DNA from 2 places in the Arthrobacter sp. lap29 genome. Region 2 is predicted to be linked to the other one. Evidence: predicted binding sites of a transcription regulator. Region 2 holds the regulator's gene; the other holds the start of a gene.

Region 1 (10,508 bases), on a different contig from region 2:
CGACGCCGGGAACAAGTACGGAGGCGCTTCGAGCCGGAACCCCAAGTAGTTGTACACGCTGACAAAGGAGCCCATCAGCAGGAATGCCTGGGCGTAGAGCGCCAACAGTGAAGTGCTGCGTAATTGTGGCAGGAGCTTGCCCAGCACGGAGCCAAACCCTTCCCTCGGGGACGGCACAAACCCCCTGGGCTTGGGTGCCAACAGCAGAAACGCCACGGCGGCGGCCGCTGCACAGAGGGAGACGGCAAGAGTGCCTATCCGCCAGCCGGCGAGGTCGGCGACGGGCCCTGCCAGCAGGCGGCCAAAAAGCCCGCCCAGCGTTGTCCCGGCAACGTAGGCCCCGGCGGCGGCAGCAGCGTTGGAGCGGCTGACTTCCTCCGTCAGATACGCGATGGCCAGGGCCGGTATGCCGCCCAGGGCTGCGCCTTCCAGCGCTCGCAGGAGGAGCAGGATTTCAAAGTTCGGGGCCGCCGGGACCAGCAGGCCAAACACAGTGGCCAGAATAACGGCAAAGCCCATGGTGCGGATCCGGCCCCAGTGATCGGCGGCGAAGGACCACGGCAGGACGGCCACGGCCAGCCCGATCGTTGCCATGGAAACCGTGAGCGAGGCCTGCGCCGCTGTGACTCCTAGATCCCGTGAAACAAGGGGCAGCAGGCCCTGCAATGAATACAGTTGAGCGAATGTCGCCACCCCGGCACATGCCAGCGCGGCCAGTACCCGGCGGTACCCGGTGCTGCCCCGCCGGTGGCCGTCCCATGGCATGACAGTGCTTGCAACATTCACAACTCCAACCGTAGAACGCGCACCCCGCAGCACCAAACGGTCCTGCCTGAGCAGTGATACGCTTATGTTTCGAATCTTTGTTCTAGGCGGTGGTGTTGTGTTTGGTATGGACGTGCCCGCACCCAGACATCAGAGCGCCGAACCCACAGGCTTCGCCTCGCCCGCCCGCGACTACTTCGACGGCGGGATCGACCTCAACCGCCACCTGATTCGTGACCGCACCAGCACATTCCTCATGCGTGTGGCTGGCGATTCCATGGCCGGTGCCGGCATTGCCAGCGGCGATGAGATTATCGTGGACCGGGCGCTCACCCCGCGTGACGGCTCCGTGGTGGTGGTGGTTGTGGAGGGTGAATTGCTCATCCGCCGCCTTTCCATGCACGACGGCGTGACCTCCTTGCTCACCGCGCCCGCCACTGCTCCGTCCCCGGCTGCTGCGGAGGTGCTTTTCCTGACTGGCGAGGCTGCCGTGTGGGGCGTTGTCACCCGGTGCCTGCACCACGTCTAGGCGCAGCTAGGGCGGCAGGCCTGGGTTGGCAATCGGAGAAGGGAAGGGCTACAGGCATGAGATGGAGTAACTGCGTTCGATGCCTGCCGTTGCCTGGGCTCATTCGCTGGGCCCATAAGATGGCTTGATGGGGAGAACTCTGGGGCGAGAGCAAAAAGTCGGGAAACTGGGGAAACCCGGGAAACCACTGTACGTGGAAGCGCATATCCGGGCCTCCATGGAGCGTGTGTGGGAGCTGAGTCAGAACCCGGAGAAACATCCGCGCTGGGACCTGCGGTTCTCCCGCATCATTCCCCTCGACCAGGGCGAGCAGGGACAGGTCCGGTTCCGCTACGAATTCCTGCTGCCCTTCCATGCGATCAGAGGTACGGGGACCTCCCTCGGCCACCGGCACCGTGCGGATGGCCAAGCCACATCGGTGCTGAAGTTTGACACTGCCGACTCGCTTTCACCCATCGGCCCGGGTTCAGGCTACTGGCGCTACATCCCCACCAGCTGCGGGCTCCGCTTCGTCACCGGCTACAACTACAGGCCCGGGATGGGCCTCGTCGGGAAAGCCGTGGATGTGCGTCTCATCCGTCCGGCGCTCGGCTGGGCTACGGCCATCAGCTTTGACCGCCTCCGGCTGTGGGCCGAGACGGATCTGGATCCGCGCACTGCCCGCAACCGCTGGTTCCTTGACGCGGGTGTCCGTGCAGGCGGGGTACTTGCCGGCGCCGGCTTGTTGGTCCGGGCAGTGCAGAAGCAAGAAGCGGGCTTGGGAGCGCTGGGTGCCGGGGCTGCCGTTGCCGCTCTTCTGTTTCCAAGGCATTGGTCCGTCCCGCGGGCTGGGCGTTGCCTGCGCCGCGCACCTGATGAACAGGCAGCACGTGCCCCTGCTGCTCTCGCAGACTTACAAGAACCCGAACAATCAAATACCGGGACCGGCCGGCAGGGATAGGAAAGCTCATGGCATCAATTTTTGAAACTGCCTTGGGCGAAGACTTTCAACGGCTGCACCCCATGATGCAAAAGCGCTTCGGTGTGGGTGTTGAAGCCGGCTATGGCTGCGTGGGGACGGGAGTCTTCACGCAGGTGCGGCGCGGTGCCTGGTGGACGGTACCATTTCTGCGGTTGGGTGCCTTCCGCAACATCTTGTTCCCTGACCACGGAAATAACATCCCGTTCACGGTGGAGAACTATCCTTACGTTGATGGTTTTGGCCGTCCCACCGTGACCTTTGTCCGGACCTTGGACATGCCCAGCGCCAGGGCAGAGAAGGCGAAGAAGCGCCGCTTTGACGCCACCATGGTGTACAGCAAAGAGCGTGGAACCATTGTGGACTATCTCGGCACTCACCAGCATCTAGCCACGGATCTTGTCCTGAAAGTTCTTGATGATGGCTCCCTGCACCTGCAAACCACTGGCCAGCGTTTTTATGAGGGCCCCGTGGCCTTCAACTTTCCGCGGATTGGCACCGGCACGGCGGACCTCTACGAAGGTTATGACGAGGCACGTGGGGTGTTCACCGTCCAGATGCAGGTACGCAACCCCTACTTTGGTTTCCTGTTCGGATATAAGGGCGAGTTCAGCTGCGAATTCCCGGCCATGGTGGGAAAAGCGGTGCCTAGCCATCTCAAACCGGTACGGGAAGAAGTCCGCGAGTAAATCATGTCCCCTTGTGGGCCGGTCCTGTCATCAGATTCTTCTTGGCTCCCAGATGGGTAGATCAGCCCAGCGGGCTAAGCTAACGGGATGTCTACCGTTGGCGCTCCTGACCCCATGCAGATCCATCCAATCGCGGGGCAGGACCGAGTGGTTTTCCTCAAACCGCTGATTCAGAACCCACTGATTGAGGTTGGGGAGTACAGCTACTATGACGATCCTCTGCATTCCGCTGAATTTGAGACCAGAAACGTCACCCATCACTACGGTCCAGAGAAGCTGGTGATCGGGAAGTTCTGCGCCATTGCCTCCGGCACCACGTTCGTCATGAATGGTGCGAACCACCGCATGAACGGAGTATCCACCTATCCGTTCCCCATCATGGGCGGGGCGTGGGGCGAACACCGTGATCTGATCACAGATCTACCCTCCCGTGGGGACACAATAGTTGGCAACGATGTCTGGATCGGCGCGAACGCAACGATCATGCCAGGGGTGCGGATCGGCCATGGCGCCGTGATTTCCACAGAAGCTGTTGTTACTAAGGACGTGCCTGACTACGCAATTGTAGGAGGAAACCCGGCCGCGCTTATCAGGCGCAGGTACCAAGAAGAGGACATCCGAACCCTCGTTGAGCTTGCCTGGTGGAACTGGCCACTACCGAAAATTACTGAGAACCTCCGTGCCATTGCGGACGGATCAGTAGCCGCACTCAGCGCTATAGCGGCATCGAGCGACAGCTGATCAGGCCAGGCCACAGCCTTTTGATGGGGGCCACTGGAAGGCTTTGCCTCACCTCGATACCCTGAGGCTGCACGTTATTACTTCCCCTACCGGGATATTCCCATAACGGGTATATTGGTGTTCATGAATGAGAATACGTTTTGGATACTCACCTCCCTTGCGGGCGGGCGTGCACATGGCTACGCCGTGCTGCGTGACGTAGAGAGCTTGACGGATGGCGCAGTGTCGCTGCGGGTGACAACCCTCTACGCCTCGCTGGAGCGTCTGGAGCGGGACGGGCTTGTGCGCCGCGCTGGCGACGAAATAGTTGATGGCCGGGCTCGCCGCTATTACGATCTGACGGACGCCGGCATACAAATACTGACGTTGGAAAAGGAACGGCTCTCTGTTCGCTTGGGGGCTGCGGAAAAGCGGTTGGCAGGCACCGCTACTACTGCGGGCGGTACTTTGCCAGGCAGCGTTCTGCCGGGAACAAGTACTTCTGGCCGTGCTGTGCCTGGCCGTGCAGCACCAGCCACTTTGGGTTGGGGGTTCACAGGATGAGCAGTCCGAGACGCAAAAAGTATGCACGCCTGCTCCGCTGGTATCCGCAACGCTGGCGCGCAGAACATGGCCGTTTCATGCTGGACACATTGGATGAATATGCCAGCGATCAGGGGATCATGCGGCCATCGCTGGCTGAGGCATGGTCCATCCGCTCCCATGGAATGGGTGAGCGGGCAAGCTATCGCTGGGCAGTAGTCTTCGCGGCTCTTTCGCTGGTGGCTTTTTTGGGGGCCGCAGTAATTCTCTTGAGCAACACCCTCTTAGTTCCAGAAGTGGGTGTTGTGCGAACTCTCTTAGCAGTTTTGGTGGGACCGCTCACCTTGGCTGTTGCCGCCATCGTGATTCTGCATAGGAGAGGAACACTCTCTGCTCCCGTTGCTCTATGCGCGGCCATGGGTTCCGTGCCAACCTTTACTTTCATGGCATTGGCAGCCATGAGTGTGGCCCTCGGTTTCGACGAAGCCGATGCCGGTACAGCGAGAACATGGTTCGCTTCGGCAGGCCTTTTATTGATCCTGCTCACCTGGTGTACCGGCGCTTTGACCCTCCTTGTTCCTCTGCTTTCAGTGCTAAAAAATAAGCTCCCAAGGACGCTTCGATGGGTAGTGACTAGCCTCATGGCAGCATTCCTGTCCCTGAATCTGGCTGGGCTGGTGATGACATCTGGGCAGATCTTTGGATCCTTGCCGGCTGCTGCACTGCTTTTCCTGGCAATCATAAAAGCTCAGCGCTCACAGCAGGGTGTGCAGCCGGGGAAGTTGCCGGGCGCACGCCTGAGCCAGCCTCCGTACCCAGTGAAGGTGCCGTACCCAGTGAAGGCGCCGAGCCATTCTGGAGGCACCAAATCTGGCTTCAATAAAACTGGCTTCAATAAAATCAGCGCAGTGGCACTCTTCTCTTTGGTACTAGGAATGACCTGTGCTGCTTTTGCGCTCACCGGCAGCAACTGGGACGCGGGAGTGGGGGATGCCAGCCGCGCCATGAACCTTGGGCTGGCCGCAGGAGCCCTTGCTGCGCTGCCGGTAGTGGTTTTGAGTGCAGTAATGCTCCTGCCGCGATTTGGTGCCGTGATGTGGTTCTCCGCTGGTTTGGCGTGCGTGGCACTCCTAGTTGTAGCGGTGGCTCAACTCCTTGGTGCCGGGCACTCGCTGCAGTGGCCGTTGATTCTTGCTGCGGCGGTGATGGTGGGCTTTGCGCTTGCCGTGCCGCTGGGGCGCTGGATTTCCGGAAGGCTGGCTCTGAGGGTTGCTGCCCTAGGCGGCCTTGGTCTGGCTTGCTCTTTCTTGGGAATTTATCTGGTCACCGCGGCCGCCTTCGTGGCGCCGTGGGGTGCTGCGGTACTGCTCTTTTACTCACTGCGGCGCCTCGCCAACCGGAAGTCACGGGTGGGCCCGCATCTGGTGAGCCAACACTAGGCTTGCGGCCGTGACTTGCTGCAGTGACTTGCTGCCGTGGGCTAGTGACTCTATGCTCAATCCATGGCAATTTCCCCAACGCTTCCCGAACTCAAGTTCGAATCAAGTAGCGGCTTGCAGTTCTTGGAGCGTAGCCACTGCGGAGTTCGGACCCTTGTTTTATGTGGGTTCGTTGCTTCGGTGAAGCACCAGTGAAGTCATGAGTAACGCGCGCATCGCCTTGGTGGACGTGAACAACTTCTACGTCTCCTGTGAGCGGGTCTTTGACCCAAGGCTGGAAGGGCGCCCCGTCGTGGTGCTTTCCAACAATGATGGCTGTGTTGTGGCACGCTCGGCTGAAGCCAAAGTGCTGGGCATCGCCACTGGCGTGCCGTGGTTTCAGATTCAGGGGCAGGCCAAGGCTTGGGGACTGGTGGCCCGCTCGAGTAACTATGAGTTGTATGGAGATTTGAGCGCCAGGGTCATGGAAGTGGTGGGGCGCTTTGGTACGTGGCAGGAGGTGTACTCCATCGATGAGTCCTTTATTGGGCTGATGGGGGACCCCGCCCAACTACAGGCCGCAGGGCGCGATATTCGTGCCGCCGTTATGCGCCATGTTGGGGTTCCGGTGTGCGTTGGTGTGGCCTCGACGAAGACGTTGGCGAAGTTTGCGAACCGGATTGCAAAGCAAAACGCCGGCCTGGACGGGGTGTGCGCGCTGGAGTCGATGCCGGGGGATCACGTTGCGGGCATCCAGGCGCGCGTGCCGGCGTCGGGCCTGTGGGGTGTGGGGGAGAGGACTTCCTCGAGGCTTAAGCTCATGGGCATTGAATCCATCGCCGATCTCAAGGCTGCGGACCCTGCCCTGATTCGCAAGAAATTCTCCGTTGTGCTGCAGCGAACAGTGCTCGAACTCAATGGCACTCAATGTATTCCCCATGTTGAGGAACGCGTAGATAAACAGCAAATCATGTTCTCGCGCAGCTTCTCCCAGCCGGTCACCACGGTGGAAGGCATGGAGGAGGTCATGGCGGTTTACGCTCAGCGTGGCGCGGCCCGGCTCAACGAGGAGGGGATGCGGGCCTCAGCCATGACGGTTACCGCCGGCACTAGCCGCTTTGCGGCGGGTGAGGGGAGTTTTCCCGCCGTGACCGTTCGATTCGACAGGCCAACCAGTGACCCCATCACTTTTGTCCGTGCAGCCGTTGCCGCCATCCGCCACCATGCCGTTGCAGGCGCGTCCTACCTGCGTGCAGGGGTCTTGTTTAGTGGGCTGGAACCGGCGTCCGGCACGGAGGTGCTGGATATTTTCAGCACCGAGGCCAGCCAAGCAGACGTTGGTGGGGTCCTAGGAAACGTACGGAACAAGTTCGGCAGCGCCGCCATTGGCCTGGGGATCGGAGGGTTCGCCCAGGCCCCTCAATGGTCCATGAAGCGTGAACATTCCTCACCCCGCTACACCACGGAGTGGAAGGAACTGCCCGTGGTGCGGGCATAGCCGTCCCCACATTCTCCGCGGTCAGGTTTCTTGCGGGAGCTTTCCTGCCTCCCCTTTTTGTGCTTCCTCCACTTCGTCTGGGCGCACCTCGCCGGACAAGCGGAAGGTAGCTAGCAGCCCGAGGACTAAAAATCCCGAAGCTGCGAAGGCCGAGTACCGGGTACCGTCGCTGAACGCCGCGCGCGCGGCATCGGCCACCTGAGGATCCTTGGCCGCCAGGCCAGGGATGGCCCCACCAGCACTGACTACCACCGTGTCCACGATTTGGGTGCGGGCTGACTCCGGAAGCAGGGGAGTCTCATCGGCGAGCCGGGCATTCAAAGACGTGCCTACGGAAGTGAAAAGAATGGTCCCGAGAATGGCTATCCCCAGAGCTGAACCAATCTGGCGGGCGGTGCTGGCAGTTCCGGAACCTTGGCCGCTTTTATTCACGGGAACGTCCTTGAGTACCACTCCTGTCAGCTGTGCCGTGGCCAGACCCACACCGAACCCGTAGACAAAGAGGAACGGGATAATGCTCAGCCATGTCGAATTAGCGGAGATGACGAGCCCCAACCCGGCCACGCCAAGAATTTCAGCCACAATGCCAACCCGCACAATAGCGACGGCGGTGATCTTATCGAGCACCACGCTGGAAAGGCCGCTAGCGGCAAAGGAGCCAATGGCAAGAGCCAAGAGGACCAGCCCGGTCTGTAGTGCGTTGTAGCCGATGACGTTCTGCAGCCACAACGGCAGCGAGAGGATGATCCCGAATTCCCCGAGGGAGACAATCATGGCGGCGATGTTTCCGTTACGGAAGGACGGGATGCGGAACAGCGCAAAGGCCAGCAGAGTTGTTTTACCGGCACGTTGGCGGTGGAGGCCCCAGAGAACAAAACCCACACCTGATGCCACAGTGATGGCGAACGCCACAGGGATGGGGGAGAGCGCGAACGGCCATATCCATGTGCCAAAGGTGGGTGCTTTGCCGGGATGAAGGAGCCACCAGCCGTAGCTTCTTCCTTCGATCAAGCCAAAGACCAAGGATGCGCTGGCTAAGACGGAGAGCACCGCGCCGATTACATCGATGCGCCGAGGATCAGCAGAGTCCTTTGACTCAGCTACGCAGAGCAGAACGCCCGCAATGATAATCACGGCCAAGGGCACGTTGATTCCAAAGGCCCACCGCCACGAATAGTACGTGGTCAGCCAGCCTCCCAACAATGGGCCCACTGCCACCATGCCGCCAATGGTTGAGCCCCACACCGCGAAGGCGATGCCACGTTCCCGTCCTTGGAAGGTGGCATTGATCAGTGACAAGGTGGTGGGCAGAACCATGGCACCGCCAACGCCTTGGATGATCCGGGCAACAATGAGCAGATCCCCCGACGGTGCCAGTGCCGCGAAGACTGAAGCGGCGGCGAAGATTACCACTCCCACCAGGAGCGTCCGGCGGCGACCATAACGGTCCGCAAGAGTCCCAAAGACCAACAACAAGGCAGCAAAGACCAGAGTGTAGCTCTCTTGAACCCACTGGACCTGGGTTGATGAGATGCCAAGATCACGAACTATGGACGGGATGGCCACGTTCACGATGGTGGAATCAACAATGATCAACGCAACCGCAATGCTAATGAAAACTAGGCCCGCCCAGCGGCGGCGAATGCTTGTCATCGAATTTCCCCGTTCAGAGGCTGATGGGAGAGTTTGGACGGCCACCAAATAGCGCGGCCAATGTCATAGGAGAGAGCCGGCACCAGCAGTGAACGCACAATCACCGTATCTAGGAGCACACCGAACGCGACGATGAAGGCAATCTGTGCCAGGAACAGGATCGGAATCACCGCCAAGGCAGCAAAGGTTGCAGCCAACACCACCCCGGCCGAGGTGATGACGCTGCCCGTCATGCCCAAGCCCCGTAGAATTCCCGGCCTGGTACCAATCCGTAGCGACTCCTCCCGGACCCGCGTCATGAGGAAGATGTTGTAGTCCACTCCCAGCGCCACCAAGAATACAAAACCGAACAAGGGCACGGCCGCGTCAGCTCCGGAGAAATGGAACACGTGATTGAAGACCACCGCCGAGACGCCCAATGCCGCCACGTAGGAGATGACAACGCTGGCCACCAGCAACACGGGAGCCACGATGGAGCGCAGCAACAACATCAGGATGAGGAGGATGACCAGCAGGACGATCGGGATAATTTTGACCAAGTCACTTTGCGCTGTGGTGTTTGTGTCCAAGGCTATGGCAGTCACTCCACCAACCAGGACTCCTTGATCTACGGCCGGAAGGTCTTGACGAAGGGAGCGCACCACTTGTTCTGCCGCCTGTGAATCTGGCTCCGAGCTGAGCACTGCATTGATGATCACTTTGCCCTCTCGCACCACAGGCGCGGCGTCAGTGCCGGGGCGAACATTTCCAACATAAATTGATGCCGAGCTGATTCCTTGCGTAGCCGTAGCGGCAGCCAGCACTGCCTCAGCCTTGCCCTGATCGGCCACCACCACCACAGGGCTGCCGGAGCCACTGGGGAAGTGTTGGGCGGATACTTTCTGACCGTCTACGGCTTGAGACGCAGTCAGAATAACTTCGCTTTGCGGGACACCATTGGCCTGCAGTTGCACTATGCCCGCACCGCAGGCGAGCAGAACCAGAAGCGCGATGGCCCAAGTGGCCCTGGGCCGATGCGAAATCAGTGTCCCCACCCTCTTCCACAGTCCGGTAATACCCTCAAGGCCGTGAACAGTGAGGGCAACGGTGCTGTGGGCCTGTCCGTGCAGTGAATCAACCTTGGGACGGAACGGCCAGAAGGCGGCACGTCCAAACAGTACGAGAAGGACCGGCAGAAGAGTCAGAGAAGAAAGTAGCGCGAACACGATCCCGATTGCAGCGATAGGGCCCAAACTCTTGTTGGAGTTCAGGTCTGAGAACAGCAAACAAAGCAGGGCGATGATCACTGTTGCTCCGGAAGCAGCAATCGGTTCCCATGCTGCGCGCCACGCCCGATTAATCGCGGCCCATTTCGATTCGACGTGGTGCAAAGACTCCCTGAACCTTGCCACGAGAAGCAATGAATAGTCCGTGGCAGCACCAATGACCAGGATGGAGAGAATGCCTTGGCTTTGCCCGCTGAGCTTGATCCACCCCCAACTAGCGAATGCATAGACAAAGAGGATCGCGGCAGACAAGGCAAAAATCGAGGTCAACAGGACCAAGAACGGCAACACAATTGAGCGGTATACCAGCAGCAGGATCAAGAAAACAGCTCCTGCTGCTACCAGGAGCAGAATGCCGTCAATGCCGCCGAAGGCATTGACCAGGTCTGCGGTGAGACCAGCCGGGCCGGTCACGTAAGCGGCCAAGGAGGGCGATGCTGCCGTTGCCGCTACAGCGCGAAGGTCACTAA
Region 2 (10,508 bases):
AACGCATCTGCAAACAACGGTTCCGACGGCAACGAGCTGCCCAACGAAGGGCACAACGCGGCAACGTCGGAGAGCCACGGCACAGGAGAGAACGCCCTGTCAGCCGCTGAGATCGAAGTGGTGATTGACCGCATTTTGGCCAAAGACGCGGCCGCAAGCCGTGCTGTGCGTGCCGAGGATGAACTTGAGGGGCAGGATCCTTTCTCTGCTGCGCCGTCAACCCGGCCCCTGAGCGGCCGTGCCCAAGCCGTCTCCACCCTGAATTTTCAGCACAGTAGCTCTGACGGTGATCAAAGTGCGCTGGCAGACCGTAATGCCCTGCGCCGGAAGGCCAGCCTCTCCACCGAACTCGAAGATGTTAGCGAGGTTGAATACCGGCAGCTGCGGCTTGAGCGGGTTGTGCTCGCTGGGCTCTGGTCTTCAGGGACAATGGCGGACGCCGAGAATTCCCTGAAGGAACTGGCCGCGTTGGCCGAAACTGCCGGCTCGGAAGTCCTGGACGGCTTGGTCCAACGCAGGGCCAAACCGGATCCAGCAACATATCTGGGCCAGGGTAAGGCTCAGGAACTCAAGGAGATCGTGCACGCAACGGGAGCAGACACCGTCATCATCGATGGTGACCTTGCTCCCTCACAGCGCCGTACCTTGGAAGAAGTTGTCCACGTCAAAGTCATTGACCGCACAGCACTGATCCTGGATATTTTTGCCCAGCACGCGCAATCGCGGGAAGGTCGGGCCCAGGTTGAGCTGGCACAGATGGAGTACCTGTTGCCGCGCCTGCGCGGTTGGGGCGATTCCATGTCTCGCCAGGCGGGCGGCCGGGTGGGAACTGCCGGAGGCGGTATTGGTTCACGTGGTCCCGGTGAAACAAAGATGGAACTGGATCGGCGCAAGATCCGCAACCGCATGGCCAAGTTGCGCCGTGAAATTGCTGCGATGGCGCCGGCTCGGGAAACCAAACGTGCCAACCGCAAGCGCAACAGTGTGCCCTCCGTGGCCATTGCTGGGTACACCAATGCGGGCAAATCCTCCCTGCTGAACCGTTTGACGGACGCCGGTGTGCTGGTGGAGAACGCCTTGTTTGCAACCCTTGATCCCACGGTCAGGAAAACCGAGACCTCAGAAGGTTTGGGCTACACCTTGGTGGACACGGTAGGTTTTGTGCGCGCCTTGCCCACCCAGCTGGTGGAAGCTTTCCGCTCTACGTTGGAAGAAGTGGCTGACGCCGATCTGATCCTGCATATTGTGGATGCCTCGCACCCTGACCCGGAAGGACAAATTTCTGCCGTACGTTCGGTCTTTGCCGAGGTAGGCGCGCTGCAAATACCTGAAATCATTGTCTTGAACAAGGTGGACATCGCCGATCCCTTTGTGGTCGAGCGGCTCATCCAGCGTGAATCCCGTACCGTGGTGGTCTCAGCCCGTACTGGCCAGGGCATGGATGAACTGCTCCAAGCCATCGAAGAAGGTATTCCGCACCCCAGCGTCTTAGTGACCTTGTTGATCCCCTATGACCGTGGTGATGTACTCAATAAGCTCCATCGCAGCGATGCAGAGATCATCAGCTTGGAACACGGAGAGCATGGCACTTTGGCCCACGCCCGTGTCAGGGAAGACTTGGCAGCTGAGGTTGAGCCGTTTGTCCAGCATGCCTGAAAGTGAACTTTCGCAGCAGGCTCTGGAATTACTGGATCGTGCCGTTGCTGCCATGGGCGGACAGCGCCGTGATGGGCAGCATGAAATGGTCCGCCGGGTAGTTGCTGCCTTGGAGAGCGGGGACCACCTTTTGGTTCAGGCGGGCACAGGCACCGGAAAGTCCCTGGCCTACCTGATTCCGCTGATAGTCAATGCGCTCACCAGCGAGAAGCCAGCCGTCATTGCAACAGCCACTCTGGCCCTTCAAGCACAGATTGTGGGCCGTGACGTGCCCCGGCTGCTCGCTGCTTTGGCGCCAGTATTGCCGCGCCCCATTGACGTGGCTCTCGTTAAAGGCCGCAGCAATTATGTGTGCAAGCAAAAGCTGGCTGGAGGCTTCCCCACAGAAGATACGGGGGAAGGCGCCCTGTTCAGCCTGGGGGAGGACACCAGTGTGGCGCACCTGCCCGGTGCTACTTCCGGGCCCACCTCACAGCTGGGTAAGGAAGTGGTCAGGCTGCGTGACTGGGCGCAGGAGACTGACACAGGGGATCGGGATGAGCTTGTCCCTGGCGTGACGGACAAAGCATGGCGGCAAGTCTCTGTTACCTCCATGGAATGCCTCGGCGCGCAAAAGTGCCCCCTTGCCACCGAATGTTTCTCTGAGCTGGCCCGTGCCCGCGGCGCCCAGGCAGACATTGTTGTCACCAACCACGCCATGCTGGCCATTAGCGCCTTCGAAGGTATAGCAGTGCTTCCTGACTATGACGTTGTGGTGGTGGACGAGGCCCATGAGCTCCAAGATCGGGTGACGGGGGCTGTTACGGGGCAACTATCTGTCCAGATGGTTTCCGCAGCGGCATCAAGCACGCGAAAGCACACGGCGGTTTCCGTGGATGCCTTGCATGCCAGCGCGGCCGCTCTGGACCTAGCTTTGGCGGGGACCCCTGAAGGGCTCTTTCCCAACGGCCTCAATGAACAGCAGTCCCAGGCGGTGGAACAGTTACGCGACAGCGTCCGGGCAGCCCTCTCCGACTCCAAACCTGAGGGCAATGCGGCGGTTGACAGTGGCCGTTCCATTGCTCGTTCACGGCTCAATCTGATCTTTGATCTGTGTGAGCGTTTGCTGGATGCCACCAATGCAAGGGAAGTGGTGTGGGCATCCCGGCCAGGGTCTTTCACCCCCGGGAAGGGCTACCAAAAGGCCGATGAAAGTGAGCCTGCGGTGCTCAATATTGCGCCGTTGAGCGTGGCCATGAAATTGCGGGAAGGACTCTTCGCTGACCGGACGGTAGTGCTCACCTCAGCTACCCTTGCCATTGGAGAGTCTTTTCAAGCCACCGCTGGCGGACTGGGATTGTTGGGTCCTAGCGCACCCGCGTGGACGGGGGCCGATGTTGGATCTCCCTTTGACTACCCCAAGCAGGGCATGCTCTATGTTGCCGCTCATCTGAAAAAGCCGGGCTTTGGCATGTCGGAGGAGCAGCTGGATGAATTGGAAGCACTGATTTCTGCCGCCGGTGGGGGAACCTTGGCATTGTTCTCCTCACGGCGTGCGGCGGAAGATGCAGCTGAGAAGCTCCGCAAGAAGTTGAAGGTGAAGATCCTGTGTCAGGGGGATTCCTCCATGTCGGGGCTCATCAAGGAATTCGCGGATGAACCCGACACCTGCCTCTTTGGCACCATGTCCCTTTGGCAAGGGGTTGATGTTCAGGGCACCTCGTGCCGGCTCGTTGTGATTGACAGGATTCCCTTCCCCCGCCCTGATGATCCGTTGGTGACCGCCCGGGCGCGTGCAGTGGCGCAAAGTGGTGGGGATGGATTCATTGCCATTTCAGCCACCCATGCCGCAGTGAGGTTGGCGCAGGGGGTGGGGCGCCTGATCCGCTCTAGTGATGACCGGGGTGTGGTTGCTGTTCTTGACTCGCGGCTGGCCAATGCCGGTTACGGAGGCTTCCTGCGAGCCGCCCTGCCGCCATTCTGGTCTACGAAAGACCGTACCGTGGCGCTTGGTGCGCTGAAACGGCTTTCCGGAAAGTAGTGCCGCCAACACAAAAGCGCCCCGTCTAGCGGGGCGCTTTTGTGTAGGCAGCTGCTGTTACAGGCTGCGAAGTACCGAGACAACCTTGCCCATGATGGTGGCATGATCGCCAAGAATGGGTTCATAGCGGGTGTTTTGCGGAAGAAGCCAAGTATGGCCGTCGCGTTGCCTAAACGTTTTCACAGTGGCTTCGTCCTCCAGCAAGGCTGCCACGATGTCTCCGTTGTTGGCCGTGGGCTGCTGCCGAACCACAACCCAATCGCCGTCACAAATTGCGGCGTCGATCATGGAATCACCCTGGACCTTGAGCATGAAGAGTTCGCCGCTGCCCACAATCTGCCGCGGCAGAGGCATGATGTCATCCACCGCCTGATCGGCCAGGATGGGCCCGCCTGCCGCAATACGTCCCACAAGGGGTACGAACGCGGTGTCGGAGGAGGAGCTCAGCTCAGCAAAGTTCAATCCATTCGAACTGCGCAACGCCGACGGGGAGCTTACCCCTTCAATCTCAACCGTGCCGCTGTCCAGCACCAGCGGAATCAGAACTTCCATGGCGCGGGGGCGCTTGGGATCGCGGCGCAAATAGCCGTGGCGTTCGAGCTGAGTCAGTTGGTGCGTAACGCTGGACAAGCTAGCCAGGCCAACGGAATCACCAATCTCACGCATCGACGGCGGGTACCCTTTGTCTGCAATACACCGCTGTATGCACTCAAGAATCTTCTTCTGCCGCACGGTGAGGCCCTTCATGCCGGCCCGGCTGGGGGCTTGAGGAATGCGGTGCGGCGGGTCTGGAAGCGTCATGGTTCCGTCGGTCCTTTCGTGGCTGCCCTGAACAATGTCAGTGCCTGCTGGTGGACTGCATCATGCGGCCAATCCTTGTTCTTCCGAGTTTAAGCCACCAAGAGGCGAATTTCAAACATTTGTTCTATTTACTCTTGGCAAGTGTCGTCTATAGATGCTAAAACTGTACTAGAAGGAAATTAGAACATACGTTCTATCGAAGATGTTGAGTGTGGAATTTCGATCCGATGGGTGTGCTTGGCCACGGGATCCGGATTCACGGTGAAAGGACCACAAGTCATGAATGCAGCGCTTATCTCCCACGCATCCTTTGGCGTTTCCACAGCAGGGGTTAGCGCCCGTGCGGCCCGCATTGACCAGACAGTTGGAGCGGGGCGCACCGGTGCCATCACCGCTTCCCATTCCAGGGGTGCCTCCGATGCTGCAGGAAGGCTAGCGCTGACCAGGCGCGGGCGTCTGGTGTTCTTAGGGATTCCAGCCATTGTCAGCGCCGCCCTACTACTGTTTTTGGCGCTGGCCATCATGGCGGGCTCTCTGGCGGGACCGGCGAATGCTGCAACGGAGTCGCAGCCGGTGAACCTTGCAGATTATGCCGTTGCGGTAACCGTCTTACAAGGTGACAGCCTCTGGAGTATTGCGGCCGCCGCAGATCCGGGCCGTGATGCACGCCATGTGGTCAGGGAGATCGTTGCCCTCAACGACTTGGGAAGCGGGATACTTCACGCCGGGCAGCGACTGTACGTCCCCATTCCCAAATAGCCCTCCGTACCAATAGGTCCGCAGGCCAAGAGCGCTCCTCCACAGCCGGGTAAGGTCTTGGCAGGTGTCCGCATTGTGTCGCCGTTTCGAACTTTCTCACGGCCACCAAATATGCTGGGGGAATGGACCAGTTTGAACGCCTCCGTCAATTGCCGCTTCGTGACGATCTGCGAGGCCTGCGCCCTTACGGGGCTCCTCAGCTAAATGTTCCCGTTCTGCTGAACGTCAATGAAAACACCCATGGCGTTCCCACGGATGCAAAAGAGGCCATCTTGGCAGCCGTTGCGCAGGAGCTTGACGGCCTCAACCGCTACCCGGATAGGGAATTCACGGTGCTTCGTCAGGAATTGGCGGCATATCTGGGTCATGGTCTGACGGAGGAGAATCTCTGGGCGGCCAACGGTTCCAATGAAGTTCTTCAACAACTGTTGCAGGCCTTCGGTGGCCCCGGCCGAACGGCCATGGGTTTCCCTCCCACCTATTCCATGTACCCGCTGCTCGCCAGTGGCACAGGGACTGGCTACGTGGCAGGTGTCCGTGAGGATGACTTCACCCTCACCGCGGAATCTGCGGCGGAGCAGGTGCGCCGCAACGGCCCCAACATCGTCTTCCTGTGTTCGCCCAACAACCCTACGGGAACGGCTCTTGGGCAAGATGTGGTCGAGGCGGTCTACCAGGCAGGGGAGGAATCTCAGGCCATCATCATTGTTGACGAGGCGTACGCCGAATTCGCCCAGACGGGAACCCCTAGCGCACTGAATCTTCTCAAGGGCCGTCCTCGACTAGTCGTCTCACGCACTATGAGCAAGGCCTTCGCCTTGGCCGGTGCCAGACTTGGCTACTTGGCCGGCGCCCCTGAGGTAACCGACGCGCTTCGCCTGGTCCGCTTGCCCTACCACCTCTCGGCCATCACCCAGGCAACTGCTGTGGCTGCTCTGCGGAACTCCACCTCTTTGCTGGCTAACGTGGAGCAGATCAAGGTCCAACGTGACCGGATTGTGCAGGAATTAAAGGAATTGGGACTCACCCCGGCCCCCTCAGATTCGAACTTTGTTTTCTTCGGTGGTCTAGAGAATCCCCATGAAGCGTGGCAGGCGTTGTTGAATGACGGTGTGCTCATCCGCGATGTTGGAATCCCCGGGCACCTGCGCGTCACCGCCGGCACGGAAGCGGAAACTACTGCATTCCTCACCGGGTTGCGTACCTTCCTAGCTCGCTAGTGTTCCCTGTAGTGTCCGGCCTTGGACTAAGTTCATCATTTGCGCCGCGGTTCATGAGTTCCACCGGACCCGGGTAATTGGGTCAAACTGACCTAGCCAATAAGTTCGCCAGTGGGGAACTGGTTGGGCATAACAGTGCCTTCCCTTCTAAGCTGGTATCAATACACCCCGTTTCGTTTGAGCGCCCCACCCTGCCCGGTATCTGCTGGTCGGGGCGCATAGTACACAAAGGACTGCCGCAATGACTGAGAACAGCCCGAAACCCGGCCAGGGACGTACGGCCCGACTGGAGCGTGCCACGAGCGAGTCCAGCGTCATGGTGGAAATTAACCTCGACGGGACAGGCGTGTCAAACATTGACACCTCTGTGCCCTTCTATGACCACATGCTCACGGCGCTGTCTAAGCACTCCTTGATTGACATGAACATCAAGGCCACGGGTGACACCCACATCGATGCCCACCACACCGTGGAAGATGTTGCCATCTCCTTGGGCGAGGTTCTCAAGGTAGCCCTGGGCAACAAGGCCGGCATCCGCCGTTTCGGTGAGGCAACCATTCCGTTGGATGAGGCATTGGCCAACGCCGTGGTAGATGTTTCAGGCCGTCCGTACCTGGTGCACAGTGGCGAACCTGCCGGTCAGGAATACCACCTGATTGGTGGTCACTTCACCGGGTCGCTGACACGGCACGTGTTTGAAGCCATCACCTTACACGCGCAAATCTGCCTGCATATGACGGTCATCGCCGGCCGAGATCCGCACCACATTGTTGAGGCCCAGTTCAAGGCCTTCGCCCGGGCTCTGCGCTCAGCCGTCGAAGCCGATCCCCGCGTCACTGGAATCCCATCCACGAAGGGTCTTTTGTGAGCTCTGGAGCTAACGAGACAGCAGTAAATAGTAAGCCCACGGTCACAGTTCTGGACTACGGTTCCGGCAACGTCCGCTCCGCAGTCCGGGCGTTGGAACGCGCCGGCGCCGTTGTCACACTCAGTGCAAAGGCCGACGACGTGCTGCATGCCGATGGCCTGGTGGTCCCCGGCGTTGGTGCCTTCGCCTCCGTGATGGATGAGCTCAAAGCCGTGGACGCGCTGCGCATGATCGGGCGCCGGGTTGCTGGGGGCCGGGCGGTGCTGGGTATCTGCGTGGGCATGCAAGTGCTTTTTGATGCCGGTGTAGAACATGGTGTGCACCGGGAAGGAATGGGGGAGTGGCCTGGAACTGTGGAACTGCTCCCTGCCCCTGTGGTTCCACACATGGGCTGGAACACCGTCACCGCAGCTCCGGGCTCCATGCTCTTTGAAGGTGTGGATTCGGAACGCTTCTACTTTGTCCACTCCTACGGTGTGCAAAAGTGGGATTTTGAGGTTCTCCAGCCCAAAATGCGTCCGCCCATGGTGACCTGGTCAGAGCACGGCGCACCATTCATTGCCGCCATTGAAAATGGCCCGCTGTGCGCCACACAATTCCACCCGGAAAAATCCGGTGACGCTGGAGCGCGCTTGCTGCGCAACTGGGTCCAGTCATTGACCAAGGCGGCACGCTGATGTATTCGCTGTTACTGATGGCCCTGGCAGGCGTGCTGATTGGTGGAGCCTATACGTTCTACCAGCAGAAAACCGCCCGCTGGATTCCCGTCTGTTTTGCCGCACTTGCCGTCATGTCCCTGATAGCGGCATACCTCTTTACCCAATAGGACACAGCTCTACCCACTGGGGCCTAGTTCTACCCATTTGGCACCAGCGCCACTGCTGGCACCTGCTCCATTGATTCCCTGAAAATCTCTTGAACTAACAACGTTGAGGAACCCATGACCACCCCCATTTTGGAATTGTTGCCTGCCGTGGATGTTGCTGACGGACAGGCCGTCCGCCTGGTACAAGGCGAAGCTGGTTCGGAAACCGGATACGGTTCGCCCCTGGAAGCTGCCCTGAAGTGGCAAAACGACGGCGCGGAGTGGGTCCACTTGGTTGACTTGGACGCCGCCTTCGGCCGTGGCTCGAACGTGGAATTGCTGCGTGAGATGGTGGCAAGCCTGTCTGTCAAGGTTGAGCTCTCGGGCGGAATCCGCGACGATGCGTCCTTGGAAGGTGCCCTCGAATTGGGTGTTGGCCGGGTCAATTTGGGCACTGCTGCGCTGGAAAACCCCGAATGGACCGCCAAGGTGATTGAGCGCTTTGGTGAGAAGATCGCCGTCGGACTTGATGTCCGGGGCACCACCTTGGCTGGCCGTGGCTGGACCAAGGAAGGCGGGGATATCTGGGAGGTTCTTGCACGTTTGGAGGACGCTGGCTGTGCCCGTTACGTGGTCACCGACGTCACCAAGGATGGTACGCTGCGCGGCCCTAACGTGGAATTGCTTCGTGAAATGTGTTCCCGCACGTCCAAGCCCGTTGTCGCCTCCGGTGGCATCTCCAGCTTGGAAGATCTGCGCGTACTGCGCGAGCTGGTGGGGGTAGGAGTGGAGGGCGCCATCATTGGCAAGGCCCTGTACTCTGGCCAGTTCACGCTGCCGCAGGCCCTTGACGTTGCAGGCCGCCGCTAAACGATGACACAGATGCCCAAGAAGGAACTGCCCGGCCACATTGCCGCGGCCTTGGCCGGTGCCGGTGGGTCTACCGATTCGGCCGGGCAGCCTTGGGCGGGGCGGAACCTTCCGTCGCACGAGCAGTACCATAACTTTGAGACGGACGACGGCGCTGCAGACTCCGGCTACACCGCGGCCTTGGAGAAACTTCTCACGGGTGAGTGCACGGAGGCGGATGTTGTGGCTGCACTTGCCACCGCCCGCGTCTTCATCCCGATCGTGGCTCAACTTGCGGAGCAAACCGTGGGAGAGAACGGGCTGGTCTCCGATAAGGAATCCGATATGGCTTTGGTGACCTTGCAAGGGCCGGATGGGCGCCGGGCGCTGCCCGCCTTTACTCATGCACTTGCACTGTCCCAGTGGTATCCACAGGCCCGCCCTGTTGCTGTGTATGCGGCCAGGGCGGCTCTTTCGGCCGTGGCTGAAGAAGCACAACTGTTGGTTTTGGATCCCGGTTCGCAGCGACCGTTCGTGGTGCGCAGGCCGGCCATGTGGGCCTTGGCCCAGCAGCAGGAGTGGGTGCCAAGCTATTGTGATGATGCCGTCAGCCGTATTCTGGCGGACTCGGCGCTCGCTCTGGGACATCCATCCGTGGTAAGAATTTCCGCAACGTCAGGGCAGGGCATACAATCCCTTTGGGACACAAAAACCGAACCGTCTGGACGGTTGGTGGCCGGTGGCGGAACGGGCCCGGAATTGTGTGTCACACTGACCCTCTTGCCCGGGCTGGATCAGTCCGCTGTCAATGGGGTCCTCGCAGCCCTTCAAGAGTCCTGGGCGGCGAACGAGCACTTTGCCTGCGCTGTTGATTCGATCCAGATTCGGCTTCAGCATCCCCTCACCCCGCAGGACCCCATCGCAACGTAGCACAGGTGCTCATTTGTGATCATCATGAAAGAGAGTGCCCCGTGAACTTTGCCGCGTACCGTGAAATCCTGGCGGTTGGACCCGTGCGCAGACTGCTGATCATAGCCATGTTTGCACGCATCCCGCATGCGGCTGCCGGCGTTCTCCTGACACTGCACGTTGTTGAAACCATGAAGCTCAGTTACGCCTCCGCTGGGCTGGTTGCCGCCGCCATCACGATCGGCATGGCCTTCGGCGCCCCGTGGCGTGGGCGGCTCGTTGACATTCATGGACTGCGCAGAGCTCTAGTTCCCTCAGTGATAGCCGAGGTTGCCGTCTGGAGCGTGGCGCCGCTCTTGAGTTTTCAATTCCTTGTGGTGGCAGCATTCATCGGTGGAATCTTCGCCGTACCCATCTTCTCCGTGGTCCGTCAAGCGCTGAGCGTGATGGTGCCTCAGGCGCAACGGCGTACCGCGTATGCCTTGGACTCCATGGGGGCCGAAATCACGTTCATGATTGGTCCGGCTGCGGGCGTTTTGTTGGCCACCACCATTCACACTGTGGTTGGTCTGGTCATCATTGGGCTCACGGCGTCCATGGCCGGGGTGTTCTTGATGATCT

The links. The regulator LexA, encoded in region 2, represses DNA repair genes until DNA is damaged. The targets are predictions, from matches to a motif close to TCGAACANNTGTTCGA.
Region 1: a site for LexA is predicted at 5,729-5,744, ahead of RY113_RS00525 (Y-family DNA polymerase). Genes of this name have one in related genera too.

The regions. Positions count from the first base shown of each region.
Region 1 is NZ_JAUCEK010000001.1:107,032-117,539, forward strand. Features, by position in the region: gene RY113_RS00490 (MFS transporter) at 1-765, opposite strand, end outside; gene RY113_RS00495 (LexA family transcriptional regulator) at 893-1,294, shown strand; gene RY113_RS00500 (SRPBCC family protein) at 1,488-2,234, shown strand; gene RY113_RS00505 (DUF4166 domain-containing protein) at 2,243-2,941, shown strand; gene RY113_RS00510 (CatB-related O-acetyltransferase) at 3,029-3,682, shown strand; gene RY113_RS00515 (PadR family transcriptional regulator) at 3,806-4,225, shown strand; gene RY113_RS00520 (hypothetical protein) at 4,303-5,643, shown strand; gene RY113_RS00525 (Y-family DNA polymerase) at 5,843-7,120, shown strand; gene RY113_RS00530 (MFS transporter) at 7,142-8,773, opposite strand; gene RY113_RS00535 (MMPL family transporter) at 8,770-10,508, opposite strand, start outside.
Region 2 is NZ_JAUCEK010000006.1:40,217-50,724, reverse strand. Features, by position in the region: gene hflX (GTPase HflX) at 1-1,656, shown strand, start outside; gene RY113_RS11560 (ATP-dependent DNA helicase) at 1,649-3,676, shown strand; gene lexA (transcriptional repressor LexA) at 3,734-4,477, opposite strand; gene RY113_RS11550 (LysM peptidoglycan-binding domain-containing protein) at 4,757-5,236, shown strand; gene RY113_RS11545 (histidinol-phosphate transaminase) at 5,359-6,456, shown strand; gene hisB (imidazoleglycerol-phosphate dehydratase HisB) at 6,698-7,324, shown strand; gene hisH (imidazole glycerol phosphate synthase subunit HisH) at 7,321-8,001, shown strand; gene RY113_RS11530 (hypothetical protein) at 8,001-8,150, shown strand; gene priA (bifunctional 1-(5-phosphoribosyl)-5-((5-phosphoribosylamino)methylideneamino)imidazole-4-carboxamide isomerase/phosphoribosylanthranilate isomerase PriA) at 8,265-8,999, shown strand; gene RY113_RS11520 (SseB family protein) at 9,012-9,908, shown strand; gene RY113_RS11515 (MFS transporter) at 9,950-10,508, shown strand, end outside.